DNA from 3 places in the Streptomyces solicamelliae genome. Region 1 is predicted to be linked to each of the others. Evidence: riboswitches for the same ligand, from Rfam matches in the RefSeq annotation. Region 1 holds a riboswitch; each other region holds the start of a gene.
The links. A riboswitch is a leader RNA that binds a small molecule or an ion and turns the genes downstream of it on or off. The one in region 1 is predicted to bind cyclic di-AMP.
Positions count from the first base shown of each region.

Region 2: another riboswitch for cyclic di-AMP. It lies ahead of ABZO31_RS13060 (transglycosylase family protein); the one in region 1 lies ahead of ABZO31_RS03800 (C40 family peptidase).
Region 3: another riboswitch for cyclic di-AMP. It lies ahead of ABZO31_RS25265 (M23 family metallopeptidase); the one in region 1 lies ahead of ABZO31_RS03800 (C40 family peptidase).

Region 1 is NZ_CP160404.1:815,938-822,306, reverse strand. Features, by position in the region: gene ABZO31_RS03820 (adenosylmethionine--8-amino-7-oxononanoate transaminase) at 1-1,083, opposite strand, end outside; gene bioB (biotin synthase BioB) at 1,076-2,350, opposite strand; gene ABZO31_RS03810 (8-amino-7-oxononanoate synthase) at 2,493-3,659, shown strand; gene ABZO31_RS03805 (ATP-binding protein) at 3,887-4,318, shown strand; gene ABZO31_RS03800 (C40 family peptidase) at 4,426-4,902, opposite strand; cyclic di-AMP (ydaO/yuaA leader) riboswitch at 4,906-5,105, opposite strand; gene ABZO31_RS03795 (hypothetical protein) at 5,410-5,715, opposite strand; gene ABZO31_RS03790 (ATP-dependent Clp protease proteolytic subunit) at 5,722-6,333, opposite strand.
Region 2 is NZ_CP160404.1:2,839,238-2,845,606, forward strand. Features, by position in the region: gene ABZO31_RS13040 (exopolyphosphatase) at 1-508, opposite strand, end outside; gene ABZO31_RS13045 (DUF501 domain-containing protein) at 505-1,059, opposite strand; gene ABZO31_RS13050 (FtsB family cell division protein) at 1,131-1,604, opposite strand; gene eno (phosphopyruvate hydratase) at 1,703-2,983, opposite strand; gene ABZO31_RS13060 (transglycosylase family protein) at 3,271-3,978, opposite strand; cyclic di-AMP (ydaO/yuaA leader) riboswitch at 3,982-4,158, opposite strand; gene ABZO31_RS13065 (transglycosylase family protein) at 4,431-5,363, opposite strand; gene ABZO31_RS13070 (cytochrome P450 family protein) at 5,543-6,369, opposite strand, start outside.
Region 3 is NZ_CP160404.1:5,434,907-5,441,275, reverse strand. Features, by position in the region: gene ABZO31_RS25280 (GNAT family N-acetyltransferase) at 1-1,279, opposite strand, end outside; gene ABZO31_RS25275 (HPr family phosphocarrier protein) at 1,452-1,733, shown strand; gene ABZO31_RS25270 (GntR family transcriptional regulator) at 1,959-2,666, opposite strand; gene ABZO31_RS25265 (M23 family metallopeptidase) at 2,867-3,637, opposite strand; cyclic di-AMP (ydaO/yuaA leader) riboswitch at 3,650-3,814, opposite strand; gene ABZO31_RS25260 (M16 family metallopeptidase) at 4,016-5,413, opposite strand; gene ABZO31_RS25255 (M16 family metallopeptidase) at 5,410-6,369, opposite strand, start outside.

The DNA of each region.
Region 1 (6,369 bases):
GACATCCCGGACGCCCGGGAGCGTGCGGGCCGGCTCCAAGCCCTCGCGCAGGCCGCCCTCGATCCGCTTGACCTCCGTCTGCCAGTCCTGCGACAGGAGCAGGTCGATCGAGGCGCAGGCCACCGACGAGGCGAGGGGGTTGCCCATGAACGTCGGGCCGTGGGCCAGCACCGGGACCTCGCCGCGCGAGATCCCGTCGGCCACCTCCGACGTGCACAGCGTCGCCGCCATCGACAGATAGCCGCCGGTCAGCGCCTTGCCCACGCACATCACGTCCGGCGCGACACCGGCCGCGTCCGCCGCGAACAGCGTGCCCGTCCGGCCGAACCCGGTCGCGATCTCGTCGAACACCAGCAGCACGCCGTGCTCGTCGCACGCCTCGCGCAGCACCCGCAGGTACTCCGGCGCGTGGAACCGCATCCCGCCCGCGCCCTGCACCACCGGCTCCACGATGACCGCCGCCAGCTCGTCCGCGTGCCGCGCGACCGCCTCGCGCAGCAGCTGCGCGTACGACTCCTCGTACGCCGCCGGCGGCGCGTCGACGAACAGCTGCCGGGGCAGCACCCCGGACCAGAGCTCGTGCATCCCGCCCTCGGGGTCGCACACCGACATCGGCTGCCAGGTGTCCCCGTGGTAGCCGCCGCGCCAGGTCAGCAGCCGCTGCTTGGCCGGCCGGCCCACGGAGCGCCAGTACTGCAGGCACATCTTCGCGGCGACCTCGACGGACACCGAGCCCGAGTCGCTGAGGAAGACGTGCTGCAGCGGCCCGGGGGTGATCTCGACCAGCCTTGCGGCGAGCCGGACCGCGGGCTCGTGGGTGAGCCCGCCGAACATCACATGGCTCATCCGGTCGAGCTGACCGCGCGCCGCCTCGTTCAGGACGGGGTGGTTGTAGCCGTGGATCGCCGACCACCAGGACGACATGCCGTCGATCAGCTCGTCCTGCCCGTGGGCCGGTTCGGCGAGCCTGAGCCGTACCCCGGACGCGGACGCGACGACCAGCGGCTCCGCACGGCCCGGCATGGGGCCGTACGGGTGCCAGACGTGCGCCCGGTCCAAGGCGAGCAGTTCGTCGTTACGCATTCGGCGCCAGGTCCGTGCCCGCGCCGCGGCGGCGCACGGCCACCAGGTCGGTACGGGCGGGGTTGGCGTCCTCGGCCGACGGCGCCTCGGCGGCGACCGGCTCGGAGGCCGGCTCCGCCGCCGCGTGCCCGCCGCACGGACCGCAGCCGCCGCCCGCGTGCGAGCCGCACGCTGCGGCATCCGCGTCCGCGGAAGCGGACGAGCCGCAGCCGCCCGCCGCCGCGCCGGAACCGCAGCCGCCGCCCGCCGCGGCGAGCGCGTCGGCACGGTGCGCGGGCAGCGTCGTCGTCCCGGCGCCCTCCACCTCGAAGCCGGCGTCGGCGATCATGTCGAGGTCGGCCTGACCGGCCTGGCCCTCACTGGTCAGGTAGTCGCCGAGGAAGATCGAGTTGGCGATGTGCAGCGCCAGCGGCTGCATCGACCGCAGGTGCACCTCACGGCCGCCCGCGATCCGGACCTCCACGTCGGGGCAGACGAAGCGGACCATGGCCAGGATCCGCAGACAGCGCTGCGGGGTGAGGTGCCACTCCTTCGCGAGGGGGGTGCCCTCGAACGGGATCAGGAAGTTGACCGGCACCGAGTCCGAGTCCAGCTCGCGCAGCGCGTACACCACGTCGACCAGGTCCTCGTCGGCCTCGCCCATGCCCGCGATCAGGCCCGAGCAGGCCGACAGGCCGGCCGCGTGCGCCTTCTGCACGGTGTCCACGCGGTCCGCGTAGGTGTGGGTGGTGGTGATCTCCCCGTACGTCCCCTCGGACGTGTTCAGGTTGTGGTTGTACGCGTCGGCGCCGGCGTCCTTGAGCCGCTCGGCCTGGCCGTCGGAGAGCAGACCGAGACAGGCGCAGACCTCGATGCCCTCGTTCTGCTCCTTGATCGTCTCGATCGTCTTCCCGACCCGCTCCACGTCCCGGTCCGTCGGACCGCGGCCGCTCGCGACCAGGCAGACCCGCTTCGCACCGCCCGCGACACCGGCGGCGGCCGCCTGGGAGGCCTCCTCCGGCTTCAGCCAGGTGTACTTGAGGATCCCGGCCGTGGAGCCGAGGCGCTGCGAGCAGTACGAGCAGTCCTCGGGGCACAGCCCGGACTTCAGGTTGACCAGGTAATTGAGCTTGACCCGGCGGCCGAACCACTGACGGCGCACCTTGCCGGCAGCGGCCACCACATCGAGCAGTTCGTCGTCGGAGGTCGCCAGCACGGCGAGCGCTTCTTCACGGGTCGGCAGCTCGCGCCGCAGGCCCTTCTCCACCAGCGTGTTCAGCAGGTCCATAAGGGCTGATCCTGACCTACGTCACGCCTTTCGGCCAAGGAGGATCCGAACAAACGGGCCCGTTCGAGGTGTGTGTATGACCACACCCCGACCTCGGCGTCCTGCGGTTAGGGTCTGTGCGCTGCCTACAAAAGGATCTGTCATGTCCCAGGCCGTGGACCCGCGCCGACGCGCGTTCGACTGGACCGACGCCGAGGCCCGCCGCCGTACGGACGCCGGACTCGTCCGGACGCTGCGCCCCCGCGCCGCCGAACCGGACGTCCTGGACCTCGCGAGCAACGACTACCTGGGCCTGACCCACCGTGCCGAGGTCAAGGAGGCGGCAGCCGAGGCCGCCCTGCGCTGGGGCGCCGGCTCCACCGGCTCGCGCCTGGTCACCGGCACGACGGCGCTGCACACCCGGCTGGACCGGGAGCTCGCCGCGTTCTGCGGCTTCGAGGCCGCCCTGGTCTTCTCCTCCGGCTACACCGCCAACCTCGCCGCGCTCACCGCGCTCGGCGGTCACGGCTCGCTGACCGTCTCGGACGCCGCCAACCACGCCTCCATCGTCGACGGCTGCCGCCTCTCCCGCGCCGAGACCGCGATCGTCCCGCACACCGACCCCGAGGCGGTACGCAAGACCCTCGACGCCCACCCGGGCCGCCGCGCCCTGGTGGTCTCCGACTCGGTGTTCTCCGTCGACGGCGACAAGGCCCCGCTGGCCGAGCTCGCCGCCGCCTGCCGCGCCCACGGCCCGGCCGCGCTGGTCGTGGACGACGCCCACGGCTTCGGCGTCCTCGGCGAGGGCGGCCGGGGCGCCCTGCACGAGGCGGGGCTCGCCGGCGACCCGGACGTGGTCGCCACCCTCACCCTGTCCAAGTCGCTGGGCAGCCAGGGCGGCGCGGTCCTCGGCCCGGCCAGGGTGATCGAGCACCTGGTCAACGCGGCCCGCACGTTCATCTTCGACACCGGCCTCGCCCCGGCCGCCGTCGGCGCCGCTCTCGCGAGCCTGCGGCTGATCCGCGAGGAGCCGGGACTCGCGGAGCGGGCCCGTACCGTCGCCGCCGCCCTGCACCGTGGGCTCACCGACGCCGGGCTGACCGCGGCCCGCCCCGACGCGGCGGTGGTGTCGGTGCACGCGCCCTCCCCGGACGCGGCGCTGCGCTGGGCCGCGGACTGCCGCGAACAGGGTCTGGGCGTCGGCTGCTTCCGGCCGCCGTCGGTGCCGGACGGCATCTCGCGGCTGCGGCTGACGGCCCGCGCCGACCTCACGGACCAGCAGGTCGACGAGGCCGTCGCCACGATCCTGCGCACGGCACCGGAGGCCTGACCTCCGGCGGACTCGGGGCCGGGGCCGGTGCCGGACTCGGGGCCGGGGTCCGGCCGTCGAGCAGACCGGCCCTCAAATGCGTTCTGGCATCGCAGAGTTCACCGCATCGAGCGACAGATTTACGCATATCTCCGTGAAACACCTCCCAGGTCCCCCGGAACGGTGGCACTCTGGCGCGAAGCGCAATCCGGGGCCGGGCGCCCCGGTGGGAAAGGGACAGCGTCGCCATGGCAGACCATCAAGAAGCAACCCTCACTCTGCCGAGCGATCCGGCCTCGGTCTCCACGGCCCGCAGATACGTCGCCGGCGTGCTCGCCGGCTGGGGCCTCGACGAGGGTTCCGAGACCTCCGACACCGTCCGTCTGATCGTCTCCGAACTGGCCACCAACGCCGTCCAGCACACCTTCGGCCAGTCGCCCACCTTCACCGTCGACGTCCGCCTCGAACGCGACGAGCAGCTGCACATCGGCGTCACCGACAGCCACCCCCGCTGGCCCCAGCGGCTGCCCGCCGCCGTCCAGCAGGACAACGGGCGCGGCATGGTGATCATCCGCTGGCTGACCGCCGAGTGCGGCGGCAGGCTCTCGGTCCGCCCGACCGACGACGGCGGCAAGACGGTCTGGATCGAACTCCCCTGGACCACCCCGTCCCCCAACTGACCCCGTCCCCCGACCGACAGGGGGTGACCGGCGGCGCGCTCGCCGGTCTCGGGCTCACCCTGCCGGCCGCCCCGGTGACGGGACACTGAACCGGGGCGGCCGCCGCGTCAGCGGACCCTGCCGTACCAGACCTTCGAGGACCAGATCCGGTCGAGCTTCACCCACGAGCCCGTCTTGGGGGAGTGCCAGATCCTGCCGTTCCCGGCGTAGATGCCGACGTGGTAGACGCGTCCGCCGGAGTGGAAGAAGACCAGGTCGCCCTTGGCCCGGCCGGAGGCCGCGATGTGCCGGGTCTTGTTGTACTGCTGCTGCGCCGTGCGGGGCAGCGCCTTGCCCGCGCGCTTGTACGAGTAGAGCGTGAGCCCCGAGCAGTCGAACCTGCTGGGCCCGGTCGCGCCGTACTTGTAGGGGGCGCCCTTCTTCGACGCGGCGACGCCGAGCGCCTTGCTCGCGTACACGGTGGCCGCCTCGGCCTCGGGCGCCGCGCCGGGGGCGAGGAGCGTGCCGCCGACGGCGGCGAGGGTCAGGGCCGATACGGCGCCGGCCCGGGAGAGCAGGGACGGGACATGAATCTGCGCAGACATGCGCAACCCTTCGTCAGCCGCCTGTGAAGGATGACCTGTCGGGTTCGGGCCCGAAGAAGCCCGGCCGCGGCTGCGGCTTCACCCCGAGGACCTGCCGTGGTCGTGCGTACGGCCGGTCCGTGTTGCCTGGGTCCTCCACTCCTGCCGATCCACTCTGTCGACCAGACGTCCGGAGCGGCGGCAGGACTCGGCGTCCGCCCGGACCGCCCCGCCGGGGATGGCGGGGGCTTGTCGTCGACAGGGATCTTGACCCAGCTCGTGCCGAAATCCGAGCTGAAACGAGGTGATGTGAGGCTGCTCACGACTGATCCGATCGGGTGGACAGGCAGTCTTTGTGATCAGCGGAGGTTTGGCGGATGAGCCCCGTACCAGCACCGGAATAGTTCATTCCGCCAAATGCGTACACCGGTTGCGCAACTCACCCGCGACACAAGTCGATTCGTCGACTACGCCGATCGAGCGAGGGTTCCTGCGACCGACTGGCCCTGGACACGACATGCGGAACTGTCAACTGGCGGAGGAGTCGGCCAGGGTGACCCGGTGTGCGCGGCGCTCGCCGTCCAACACCCGCAGGGCGCGCGCCAATGTGGCCGCGTGGACCTCGCTCTCCCCGCGCCGGTGCATGACTTCCAGGGCGTCCCGCAGGGCGACCGCCCGTCCCACCAGGGCCTGAGCCGCCCTCAGGGCCCCATAGGTATGCGATGCCCTGGATGGATTGATTCTCCCCAGTTGGTCGACGACTTCGAGGTACGCGTCGACCAACTCACCCTCGGCGCGGGTGAGGGCGGGGAGCGGCGGCAGTTCGGGGACCACCTGCGCTCACCTCGGTCCGGCGCCGCGGTTCTGCACCACGTGGTCCACGAGCCCGTACTCCACGGCCTGCCCGGCGTCGAAGACCGAGAGGCGGTCGAGGTCGGCGTCGATCCGCTCGCGGCTCTGCCCGGTGTGCTCGGTCAGCATCCCGGCGACCATGGCGCGCAGCCGCAGCATCTCCGCCGCCTGGATCTCCAGGTCGCTGGGCTGCCCCTGCACCGGCTCGTCCGTGCCCGGCTGCTCGAGCACGATGCGCGCCCCGGGCAGGGCCATCCGCTTGCCGGGCGCGCCGGCGGCGAGCAGGACGGCGGCCGTCGACACGGCCTGGCCGAGGCAGGTCGTCGCGACCTCGCAGGTGATGACCTGCATCGTGTCGTAGATCGAGGCCATGGCACTCGGCGAGCCGCCGGGCGAGTTGATGTAGAGCGCGATCTCCCGGTCGGGGTCGGCGTACTCGAGGTGCAGCAGCTGGGCGATCACGTCGTTCGCCGAGGTCTCGTCGATCGGCGTGCCGAGGAAGACGATCCGCTCCTCCAGGAGCTTGGAGTACGGATCGAGGGTGCGGCTCCCGTAGCTGGTGCGCTCGGTGAACTCGGGCAGGACGTAGCGGTTCTGCATGGCGGCGCCTCCTCTGTAAAAAATGTACAGGACGTA
Region 2 (6,369 bases), 2.0 Mb from region 1:
CGACCTGCTTGTTGCCGACGACGAACTCGGTCGAGCCGCCGCCGATGTCCACGACCAGGTACTTCTCGCCCGCCCGTCGCCCGCCACCACCCTTCCGAGGAAGGCTCTCCGCGCCTGCCCCTTCCTTTTCGAGCTCCGCCGTGGCGCCGGTGAACGAGAACTCCGCCTCCTGGTCACCCGAGATCACCTCGGGCTCCACGCCCAGGATGTCGACGACCCCGCGCACGAACTCGTCCCGGTTCTCCGCGTCCCGGGAGGCGGAGGTGGCGACGAAGCGCAGCCGCTCGGCGCCCAGCTCCTCGATCACGGCGGCGTACGCGCGGCAGGCCGCGAAGGTGCGCTCCAGCGCCTCGGGGGCGAGCCGTCCGGTCCGGTCCACGCCCTGGCCGAGGCGGACGATCGTCATCCGCCGGTCCAGCTCGATCAGCTCGCCGGTCTCGGGATGGACGTCGGCGACGAGCAGGCGGATGGAGTTGGTCCCGCAGTCGATGCCCGCGACACGCGTCATTCCACCGTCTCCTTCTCGTCCTTGTCGTCCTTGTCGACGCACGGCGTGACGCAGGGGCCCTTGGCCCACCACTCCGGCAGCATCGCCAGCGCCTCGTCGCCCAGCGGGTTCACCCCGGGGCCGGCGACCAGCGCGTGGCCGACGAGCACGTGCAGGCACTTGACCCGGTCCGGCATGCCGCCGGCGCTCGGGAAGCCCTCCAGGACCTCGATGGCGTCGCGGCGGGCGATGTAGTCCTCGTGCGCGGCGCGGTAGGCGGCGGCCAGCTCCGGGTCGGTGCCGAGCCGGGCCTGCATCTCCTTCATGACCCCGTTGGCCTCGAGCGTGCCGATCGCCGAGTTGGCCTTGGGGCACGTCAGGTAGTACGTGGTCGGGAACGGGGTGCCGTCGGGAAGCCGGGGCGCGGTCTCGACGACGTCCGGCTGCCCGCAGGGGCAGCGGTGCGCGATCGCCCGCAGGCCGCGCGGCGGGCGGCCGAGCTGTGCCTCGAACGCGGCGACGTCGGCCTCGGTGGGCGCGGTGGATGCGGTCTGCGGAGGGGGCGTTTCCATGCGTGCGTCAGTCTTCTCGTCGTCGGTTCGGGGTCGGTTCAAGGCCGGTTCCGGGTCGCCCCCATCATCCCTCAGCGGCGCGCGTCGGCGTGGTCGACGCCTTCCCAGAGGTCGGAGTACCAGGCGCGGCCGTCGCCGCCGGCGTCGGAGCGCGGGCGGCCGGAGGCCCCAGGGTCGTTCACGGTGAAGCCGGTCTCGCCGGGCATCACGAAGTGCAGGTGCTCGCGGGCGAGCCGGCGGACGTACGCGGGGTCCTGCAGCCGGGCCTTCTCGTCGCGCAGCTCCTCGACCCGCTCGGCGGCCTCGGCGGCCTGCCGCTCCTGGTCGGCGATGGCGGTCTGCTGGGAGACGTACTGCCGCATCGGATAGGCGAGGGCCACCACCAGCGAGCAGACCACCAGGGCGAGGAAGGCGGCCCGGCCGGTGAGCCGGGAGCGGCGGGCCTGCCGGCGGGTCTGGGAGCGGTAGACACGGGCGGCGGTCTGCTCGCCGAGCAGCCGCAGCCGGGTCGCGGTCGAGAACCGGTCCCGGTCCTTCGCGGCCATGTCGTACGCCTCCCCTGGTCCCCTGCTCACACGCGCGTCCCCGCACACGGTACGGGACCGGGTACGGGGACGCGGGGAAGCCGCCCTGCGGCCGAGTGTCAGCCCTTGAAGCGCGGGAAGGCGCTGCGGCCGGCGTAGACCGCGGCGTCGTCGAGGATCTCCTCGATGCGCAGCAGCTGGTTGTACTTGGCGACGCGGTCCGAGCGGGCCGGGGCGCCGGTCTTGATCTGGCCGCAGTTGGTGGCGACGGCCAGGTCGGCGATGGTGACGTCCTCGGTCTCGCCGGAGCGGTGGGACATCATGCACTTGTAGCCGTTGCGCTGGGCCATCTCGACGGCGTCCAGGGTCTCGGTCAGCGAACCGATCTGGTTGACCTTGACCAGCAGCGCGTTGGCGGTGTTGGTGTCGATGCCGCGGGCGAGGCGCTCGGGGTTGGTGACGAACAGGTCGTCGCCGACCAGCTGGACCTTCTCGCCGAGCAGGTCGGTGAGGGTCTTCCAGCCGTCCCAGTCCTCCTCGTTCAGCGGGTCCTCGATGGAGACCATCGGGTACGCGTCGACGAGCTCGGCGTAGTACGCGCTCATCTCCTCGGCGGTCCGGGTCTTGCCCTCGAACTCGTACGCGCCGTCCTTGTAGAACTCGGTGGCGGCGACGTCCAGCGCGAGCGCGATGTCCTTGCCCGGGGTGTAGCCGGCCTTCTTGATGGCCTCGATGATGAGGTCGAGGGCGGCGCGGTTGGACTCGAGGTTCGGGGCGAAGCCGCCCTCGTCGCCGAGACCGGTGGACAGGCCGCGCTCCTTGAGCACGCCCTTGAGCGCGTGGTAGGTCTCCGCGCCCCAGCGCAGGGCCTCGGAGAAGGACTCCGCGCCGATCGGGGCGATCATGAACTCCTGGATGTCGACGTTGGAGTCCGCGTGGGCGCCACCGTTGAGGATGTTCATCATCGGGACGGGCAGGACGTGCGCGTTCGGGCCGCCGAGGTAGCGGAAGAGCGGCAGGTCCGAGGCCTCGGAGGCGGCGTGCGCCACGGCGAGGGAGACGCCGAGGATGGCGTTGGCGCCGAGGGAGCCCTTGTTGTCGGTGGCGTCCAGGTCGAACATCGCCTGGTCGATCAGGCGCTGCTCGGTGGCGTCGTAGCCGACGAGCTCCGGGCCGATCTGCTCGATGACGGCGAGGACGGCCTTCTCGACACCCTTGCCGCCGTAACGGCTCTTGTCACCGTCGCGCAACTCGATGGCCTCGAAAGCACCGGTGGAGGCGCCGGACGGAACGGCAGCACGGCCGGTGCTGCCGTCGTCGAGGCCGACCTCGACCTCGACCGTGGGGTTGCCTCGGGAGTCCAGGATTTCCCGGGCTACGACGACGTCGATGGACGGCACGAGCATCTCCTTATGGGATGAGACGTGAGAGAAGGTGCGAGGTCTCTTGGCCTTGCGACAAGAGCCTAACCGGCTCGGGGTGCCCGGCCAGTCGGTGCCCGCCCCCTGGGACGAAAAAGGACCCGAGCGCGGGCATCCCGGACGAAAGATCCTCTACTACCCGCAGGTAACCATGCGGAAACCCCGGCCCTGCGCGCACGGGGGGAATTGCGCACAGGGCCGGGGTGGTCACCGCGGGAGGGTCGCACGGCACGGGTGGGCCGCCGGACCCACCCGGGCCGACGGGCTCACTTCAGGTGGAGCTGCTGGCCCGGGTAGATCAGGTCGGCGTCCTCGACGACGTCCTTGTTCAGCTGGAAGAGCTTCTCCCAGCCGCCCTTGACGTCGTGCGCGGCGGCGATCTTGCTCAGGGTGTCGCCGGCGACGACCTTGTACTCGCCGTCACCCTTCGCGACCTTCTTGCCGGTCGGGGTGGTGACGGTCTTCTTGGCGGCCTTCTTGGCGGCCTTCTTGGTGTCGCCGTTCTTCGCGACGGGCTTCGGCGCGGTGCGCTGCTCGCTGCGGGTGGTCGGCTGCTCGGCCTTGCGCTCGGGCTGCGCCTGCTCGGCGGCGCCGGTGTACGCGGCGTTGGACAGGCCCACGCCACAGCTCGGCCACGCGCCCTTGCCCTGGCCGGCCAGGACCTTCTCGGCGATCTGGATCTGCTGGGCCTTGGAGGCCAGGTTGGCGGTCGGGGCGTAGGCGGTGCCGCCGTACGCGGCCCAGGTGGAGGCCGAGAACTGCAGGCCGCCGTAGTAGCCGTTGCCGGTGTTGATGGACCAGTTGCCGCCGGACTCGCACTGGGCGACGCGGTCCCACTCGGAGGCGGTGGCGGCGGAGGCGTTGCCCGCGGCCATCAGCGGCGCGGCGACGGCGACACCGGCGATGCCGGCGAGCGCGACGGCGCGGGTGGCCTTGGAGGAACGGCGGTGTTTGCCCTTGCCGGAAAACAGCATGGAAGTTCTCCTCACCGACGCCTGCGAGGTGAGCTGTCGGGTTCGGGCCGGAAGAGTTGCCCGGCCGCGTGTCCCAGCACGCGGCTTCACCCCAAGCCGGTCGATCGGCCGTCACTGTCTCGACGGCCGGGACCGGCGCTTACCTGGGTCCCCCGCTCCTGCCTTCGGCGCTTGACGCGACGACTGTTCCCGACGGCCGGCGGCAGGATTCGGCGTACCGGTCGGCGGGGCCCGCGGTGGCGAGCGGTCCTGACCGTAGACACAGACCCACCGGAAGTTCAAAGAGCGACATCCCGGAGAAAACGCCCGTACTTGCCAAGTTGCCGGGGCCGTTTCCGCTGGTGAGAGGTGACGGAAGCAAAGTTTGCGGACAGGACACGCCAGTTGGGACGAAGAGACTCATGTCTCACTTACGCAGAACCGGACATAAGGCGTCGAACTGCCCGCCACTCCTACTTCTGTCGGTCGGTCAGTTCCAGGTTCTGGCCAGGGAGAATGAGGTCCGGGTCGCCCCCGACGGTCTCCTTGTTGGCCTTGTAGAGGGCACGCCAGCCGCCGTCGAGCTCGTGCTCGGCCGCGATCTGCGTGAGGTTGTCGCCGGGCTGGACGACGTACTCGCCCGAAGTGTCCGCATTGCCGCCCGTGGCACCCTTGGTCGCGTTCGCATCTGTATCGGCGGTTTCGCCGAGATCGAGGCGGCCGGCGTCACGTGTCGCATCGTCACCCGGCGCGGCATGACGTCCCGATTCGGGCGACTCGCCCGGTTCGTTCGGGTTCTCGCTCGCGGCCTCACCGCGGTGCTTGCCGGTGCCGGGGGCGGCGGGAGTGACGCTGCCCTCGATCGGCGTGACCGGCGTGGCCGGAGTGGCGCCCTCGTCCGACTGCCCGCCCGGCTGACCGGCCGCATCGGGCAGAAGGGACTTCTCGGGCTTCCCAGACGTTTCGTCGTCCTGCGAGCCCTCGGAGCCCTTCCCGTTCCCGTCCTGATTCGCGGATGCATCGGGCGACGCGGACGGATCAGCCGGAGTGCCGGGCAGCACGCCGGTGGAGGGGTCCGCGGGCTTCTTCAGCGTGCCGTCGTCGTTCAGGCCGACGATCGCGGCACAGGTGGCCCAGGTCTTCGCGCCCTGCGCGGCCAGCGCCTTCTCGGCGACCGCGATCTGCTGGCCGCGGCTGGCGAGGTCCGGACGGGCGGCGTACTCGGTGCCGCCGTACGTGTCCCAGGTCTCCTGCGTGAACTGCAGGCCGCCGTACAGCCCGTTACCGAAGTCGGCGCTCCACAGTCCGCCGGACTCGCACTCGGCGACCCGGTCCCAGGTCGCCTCGTCGGCGGCGGAGGCCGAGCCCGCGGCGAGCAGCGGAAGGGCGAGGGCGGATCCGGTCACCCCTGCCGCGACGACGATGGCGGGGGCCTGACGGGGTCTGCGGTGTCGTCCGTTCCCGGAGCGCATGGGGAATGCCTTTCGCGTGACTGCTGAGGTGTCGGTGAAAGTAGCGGCATTCGAACGTGAGTCACAAGTCGATGCAGGGGGGATCACGTAAAGATCACAGTCCTGACGAATCGTCAGTTGTGCGGGACGGTGAACTCCACGGGAAGCGTGCGTAGACCACGCATAATCAGCCCGCCGCGCCACCTCAGTTCGGCCGGATCGGCCCCAAGTCGCAAGTCCGGCAAGCGAGTCAGCAGAGTCGCGAGCGCGGTCTGACCCTCCAGACGGGCCAACGGGGCGCCCAGACAGTAGTGAATCCCGTGCCCGTACCCCAGATGCTGATTGTCACGCCTCGACAGATCGAGAACGTCCGGCTCGGCGAACCGATCCGGGTCCCGGTCGGCGGCCGCGAGCACCACCAGGACCGGGTCGCCGGTCCGGATGTCCTGCCCGCCGAGGGTGAGCGGCTCGGTCGCGAACCGCCAGGTGGCGAGTTCCACGGGCCCGTCGTACCGCAGCAACTCCTCGACACCGGTGGCCAGCAGCTCCGTCTCGCCGGCCGTGAGCGACGCCTGCAGGCGCTCGCGCTGCCCGGGGTTGCGGAGCAGGGCGTACACGCCGTTGCCGATGAGGTTCACGGTGGTCTCGAATCCGGCGAACAGCAGGATGAAGGCCATCGCCGCGGCCTCGTTCTCGGTGAGGTGCTCACCGTGGTCCGAGGCCCGGATGAGCCCGGAGATCAGGTCGTCGCCGGGATCGAGCCGCTTGCGGTGGATCAGCTCCGCGAGGTACCCGCGCATCTTCTTCACCGACCGCGCCACCCCGCCCCGCGGACCGCCGCCGTGCCGGATCATCATCCCGGCCCAGTCCCGGAAGTCGTCCTGGTCCTCGCGGGGCACGCCGAGCAGGTCGCAGATGGCGTAGATGGGGAGCGGGAAGGCGAACTCGTGGATGAGGTCCG
Region 3 (6,369 bases), 4.6 Mb from region 1:
TTCCCATGGACTCCAGGTAGAGCAGGACGACGTCGGTGTCGGGGTCGTCGTAGCCGTACTGGAGGTAGTCGTTGCCGGAGACGTCCACCCGGTTGCCGGCCGAGATGAAGGAGGAGAGCCCGGCGCCGCGCCGGTGCAGCCCGGCGAGCAGGGCGATGCCGATCGCGCCGGACTGGGTGAAGAGCCCGATCCGCCCGGCCGTCGGCGACTGCGGCGCGAGCGAGGCGTTCAGCCGGACGTCCGCGGCGGTGTTGATGATCCCGAAGGCGTTGGGCCCGATGACCCGCATCCCGTACGAGCGGGCCTGCCGCAGCAGCTCGCTCTGCCGCCGGGCGCCCTCGGCGTCGCCGCTCTCCGCGTACCCGGCGGACAGGACGACGAGGCCCTGCACCCCGTGCTCGCCGCAGTCGGCCACGACCTCGGGGACGCGCTCGGCGGGGACGGCGACGACGGCCAGGTCGACCGGCGCGCCGATCGCGCCCACCGAGCGGAAGGCGGGGACGCCGTCGATGTCCGTCGCGCCCTCGGGCAGCGACGCGTTCACCGCGTGGACCGGCCCGGTGAAGCCGGCGTCGAGGAGGTTGCGCAGCACGGCGCGGCCGACACCGCCGTGGGTGCGGCCGGTGCCGACGACCGCGACCGAGCCGGGCGCGAGCAGCCGGTGGACCGAGCGCGACTCGGCGCGCTGCTCCCGGGCGCGCTGGACGGCGAGCGAGCGGTCGGTGGGCTCCAGGTCGAGGTGGAGCCGGACCGAGCCGTCCTCGAAGCTCCGCTTCTGGGTGTAGCCGGCGTCCGTGAACACCTTGATCATCTTGGTGTTGGCGGGCAGCACCTCCGCCGCGAACCGGCGGATCCCCCGCTCCCGCGCCACCGCCGCGATGTGCTCGAGCAGCGCGGAGGCGACGCCGCGCCCCTGGTGGGCGTCCTGCACGAGGAAGGCGACCTCGGCCTCGTCGGCGGGCTCGGGCGCCGGGCGGCCGTGCTCGTCGATGCGGTCGTAGCGGACGGTGGCGATGAACTCGCCGCCCACGGTGGCCGCGAGCCCGACCCGGTCCACGTAGTCGTGATGGGTGAAGCGGTGCACGTCCTTGGCGGAGAGCCGCGGATACGGGGCGAAGAAGCGGTAGTACTTCGACTCGTCCGACACCTGCTCGTAGAAGCTGACCAGCCGGTCGGCGTCGTCGACGGTGATCGGCCTGATCCGCGCGGTGCCACCGTCGCGCAGCACGACGTCGGCCTCCCAGTGGTCGGGGTACGCGTGTTCCGACGGCGTGTGCATGGCGCAAGCCTACGGCCGGGTCGGGCCACGGGCACCGGTCGCGCACCCGGTCGGTGCCGTGCAGGGTGAGGGGGACCCGGGGGCCCACACCGGGGCGGCGGGCGGTACGAGCCACCCGGCAAGCTGTGCGAGACTGGTCTAGACAACTCCCTGAGACTCGAAGGGCAACACCATGGCAGAGCGCCGCGTCAACGTCGGCTGGGCCGAGGGCCTGCACGCCCGCCCCGCCTCCATCTTCGTCCGTGCCACCACGGCCTCCGGCATCCCGGTGACGATCGCCAAGGCCGACGGCAACCCGGTCAACGCCGCCTCGATGCTCGCGGTCCTCGGTCTGGGTGCGCAGGGCGGCGAGGAGATCGTGCTCTCGTCGGACGCGGAGGGCGCCGAGGCCGCCCTGGACCGTCTGGCGAAGCTGGTGGCCGAGGGTCTGGACGAGCTGCCCGAGACCGTCTGATCCCCCGTCGGGATCCGGGAGCCCTGCGCCCGAAACGAAGAGCCGTCCCGTGCCGGAATTCCGGCGGGGCGGCTCTCACGTTCACCAAGGACAATCCAGGGGAATCGTCGACACCGGCCGGCCGCATCCCGAATCCGCCGCCCTGAATTCCGGGCAGGCCGAATTGGGGGCGCAGGAGAATTCTCCCGTCCCGCGAATTGCTCTTCTTTGTATACGGCGCGTCTGTTAATGCAGTGATCCCGCAGTGTTTACGGGATGTTGCGAAGTACTCACACGACCCCTCGCGCGGTCCCGCTCGCGGTCCCGTTCCGGGTGCCGCAGCCGGTGCAGCGGAAGGGTGCGTTCGGCGTGCAGTGCGGTGAGCGCACGCGCCCGCTCGGCGTCGCCGCGGGCCACGGCGTCCACGATCGCGCCGTGCTCGGCCCAGGTGTCCACGGGGCGGGCCGAGGTCTCGACCGCGTACATCCAGGCGATCTTGTGCCGCAACTGGGTCAGCAGCGAGGTGAGAGCCGGACTGCCGGAGGCCTGCGCGAGGGTCTCGTGGAACCAGCCGCCGAGCGAGCGCAGGTCCTCCCCCTGACCGCGCCGGGCCCGCTCCTGCCCCAGTCGCACCAGGCCGCGCAGCACTTTGAGGTGCGCCTCGGTGCGACGCTGGGCGGCCCGGCCCGCGGCGAGGGGTTCGAGCAGGGACCGGACGTCGAGCAGGTCGGCGGCCTCCTGCTCGGTCGGCTCGGCGACATGCGCGCCGGCGTGCCTGCGGCTGACCACGAAGCCCTCGGACTCCAGGGTGCGCAGCGCCTCGCGGACCGGGACGCGGGAGACCCCGTACCGGCGAGCCAGCTGCTCCTCGGTCAGCCGGCTGCCCCGCTCGAAGACACCGGAGACGATGTCGTCCCGGATCGCCGTGCATACCGAATGCGCGGGAATGCGCATGTCCCGACCTCCGCCTTAATCCGCGTGAAACCCGCCGACGGTCCCCTGTTCGCCGACTCTTCCGTGACTCTATTGCAGAGAAGCGGTAATTCCGACGGCCGGTCGTGAATCATGGATGTCTTTTGGACGCGGAAAAGCCCCGACTCCGTACGAGCCGGGGCTTTTCCGATGCGATGAAGGTGGCGCTGCCTGCCGTGCCGTCAGACGTTCACGCCGCGGGCGCGCAGATACGCGAGCGGGTTGATGTCCGAGCCGTAGTCGGCGCCGGAGCGCGCCTCGAAGTGGAGGTGCGGTCCGGTGGAGTTGCCGGTCGAGCCGGAGACGCCTATCTGCTGGCCGGGCATGACGGACTGGCCGACCGAGACGGTGACCGAGGCGAGGTGGCCGTACTGGGTGTACGTGCCGTCGAGCATCTTGATCACGACGTTGTTGCCGTACGCGCCGCCCCAGCCGGCCTCGACGACCGTGCCGGCGCCGACGGAGACGACGGTGCTGCCGTAGGGAGCCTTGAAGTCGATGCCGGAGTGGCTGCCGGAGGACCAGAGGGAGCCGCCGGTCTTGTAGCCGGTGGTGACGTACGTGCCGGCGATGGGCAGCCGGAAGGAGTGCAGGCGCTTGCGCTCGGCCTCGCGGGCGGCGCGCTCGCGCTCCTCTCGGATCTTCTTGGCCCGGGCCTCGGCCTTGCGCTTCGCCTCGGCCTCGGCCTTCGCCTTGGCGGCGGCCTCGAAGGCCTCCCGCTCCTGGGCGGCGGCCTGGGCATTGATGCGGTCCGCGAGCGAGTCCACACTGATCGCCTGGGTCAGGCCGGTGTCCTCGAGGGCGGCGGCTTCCGTGTCGGCGGCGAACGCCGGGGAGGCGATGGTGCCGATCACGCCGGTGGTGGCGAGGGCGGCGACGCCGGCGACGCCCGCGCTGCGGCGCGCCAGTCGGCTCGGACCACGATGCTTCCCGGTGGCACGGGTGAACGCCATGAAGTGGCTGATCCTTTCCTTCCTTCTCGCCTACCGGGTTAGCTGACGGGTTCGGAGCAGGAAGGTCTCCTACGGGCCCCTCCACCCGAAGGCGAAGGCGTCCGATTCACCCCAGGGACTGCGGTGGGTCCCCGGCTCCCCAGGCTCGCGCCTTCGGGGACTCGGCGATGACTGTCCGTTGCCGCGAATGCGGCGCGTACAACCGACGAACAGCCGGGTCGACGCTAAGCGGCCGGTCTTTCAATCGCCAAACAGACACGGAAGTTTGTAGCGCATCCCACAGGGCATACGCATGCTTTCCTCTTTGAACCGGACAAACAGGAGGACCCCGACGCACCGGGGCATCGGGGTCCTCTCAGCGGCCTGCGGCCGGGGCGATCAGCCGGTCACGACGGTGACTTCGCCGATGCCGAGGGCGCGCACCGGCTCCTCGATCTCGGCCGCGTCGCCGACCAGGACCGTCACCAACCGGTCCACCGGGAAGGCGTTGACGACCGCGGCGGTCGCCTCGACCGTGCCCGTCTCGACGAGCCGGGCGTACAACTGCGCCTGGAAATCGTCCGGAAGACGCTGCTCGACCTGGTCGGCGAGAGTGCCGGCGACCGAGGCGGCGGTCTCGTACTTGAGCGGCGCCACGCCCACCAGGTTCTGCACCGCCACGTCGCGCTCGGCGTCCGTCAGCCCTCCGGCGGCGAGGGTGCGCAGCACTTTCCACAGGTCGTCAAGTGCCGGGCCGGTGTTGGGGGTGTCGACGGATCCGTTGATGGCGAGCATCGACGCGCCGTTTCCGTGGTCGTCCGAGCGGAGCACCTGCGCGAAGGCGCGCACGCCGTACGTGTAGCCCTTCTCCTCGCGCAGCACGCGGTCGAGCCGGGAGGTGAGGGTGCCGCCGAGGCAGTACGTGCCGAGCACCTGGGCCGGCCACACCCTGTCGTGCCGGTCCGGGCCGACGCGGCCGATCAGCAGCTGCGTCTGGACGGCGCCGGGGCGGTCGACGATGATCACGCGGCCGGTGTCGTCGGCAGTGATCGGCGCGACCGGGTGCGGCTCCGCGGTGTCGCCGCTCCAGTCGCCGAGGGTGTCGGCGAGCAGAGCGTCCAGGTCGACGCCGGTGAGGTCGCCGACGACCACCGCGGTGGCGTTGGCGGGCCGGACGTGCGCCTCGTAGAAGGCGCGGACGGCCGCGGCGTCGATGGCGGCCACCGTCTCCTCGGTGCCCTGGCGGGGCCGCGACATGCGCGTACCGGCCGGGAACAGCTCCTTGGAGAGCTGCTTGGCCGCGCGGCGGCCCGGGTTGGCCTGCTCGTGCGGGATCTCGTCGAGCCGGTTGCGCACCAGGCGCTCGATCTCGGTGTCGACGAACGCGGGCGCGCGCAGGGCCTCGGCGAGCAGACCGAGCGCCTTCGGCAGCCGGGAGACCGGGACCTCCAGGGAGACCCGCACGCCCGGGTGGTCGGCGTGTGCGTCCAGGGTGGCGCCGCAGCGCTCGAGTTCGGCGGCGAACTCCTCGGCGGAGTGCTTGTCGGTGCCCTCGGACAGTGCCCGCGCCATGATCGTGGCCACGCCGTCCAAACCGGCCGGCTCGGCGTCCAGCGGGGCGTCGAGGACGATCTCGACGGCCACCACCTGCTGGCCGGGGCGGTGACAGCGCAGGACCGTCAGCCCGTTGTCGAGCGAGCCGCGCTCGGGCGCCGGGAAGGCCCAGGGGCGGGCGTCGCCCGGCTGCGGCTGCGGGTGGAACTCCATCGTCGTCAAAGACGCGGCGGCGTCGCTCACTGGCCGGCTCCCTCTTCCTCGTCGCTGTCGCTCTCGGCGGCCTCCGCGGCCGGGTCGGCGGTGATCGGCTCGTACACCAGCACCGCCCGGTTGTCGGGGCGCAGCCGGGCCTTGGCGACGGCCTGCACCTCCTCGGCGGTGACGTCCAGCACCCGCTGCACGGCCGTCAGCGCCAGCTGCGGGTCGCCGAACAGCACCGCGAACCGGCACAGTTCGTCAGCACGGCCGGCGACCGTGCCGAGCCGGTCCAGCCACTCGCGCTCCAACTGCGCCTGGGCGCGCTCCATCTCCTCGGCCGTCGGGCCCTCGGCGGCGAACCGCGCGAGCTCCTCGTCGACGGCCGCCTCGATCTGCGGCACCTCGACGCCGCCGGAGGTCTTCACGTCCAGCCAGCCGAGGGACGGCGCGCCGGCCAGCCGCAGCAGGCCGAAGCCGGCGGCGACGGCGGTGCGGTCGCGGCGGACCAGCCGGTTGTGCAGCCGGGAGGACTCGCCGCCGCCGAGGACGGTCAGGGCCAGGTCGGCCGCGTCGCACTCGCGGGTGCCGTCGTGCGGCAGGCGGTAGGCGGCCATCAGCGCGCGGGCCGGGACCTCCTCCTCGACGACCTCGCGCAGCTGCTCGCCGATGGTCTCCGGCAGCGTGCCGTCGCGCGGCGGCTGCTTGCCGTCGTGGGACGCGATGGAGCCGAAGTACTTCTCGATCCAGGCGAGGGTCTGCTCGGGGTCGATGTCGCCGACGACCGAGAGCACCGCGTTGTTGGGCGCGTAGTACGTACGGAAGAAGTTCCGGGCGTCCTCGAGGGTGGCGGCGTCCAGGTCGGCCATGGAGCCGATCGGGGTGTGGTGGTACGGGTGGCCCTCGGGGTAGGCGAGCGCGGTGAGCTTCTCGAAGGCGGTGCCGTACGGCACGTTGTCGTAACGCTGGCGGCGCTCGTTCTTCACCACGTCGCGCTGGTT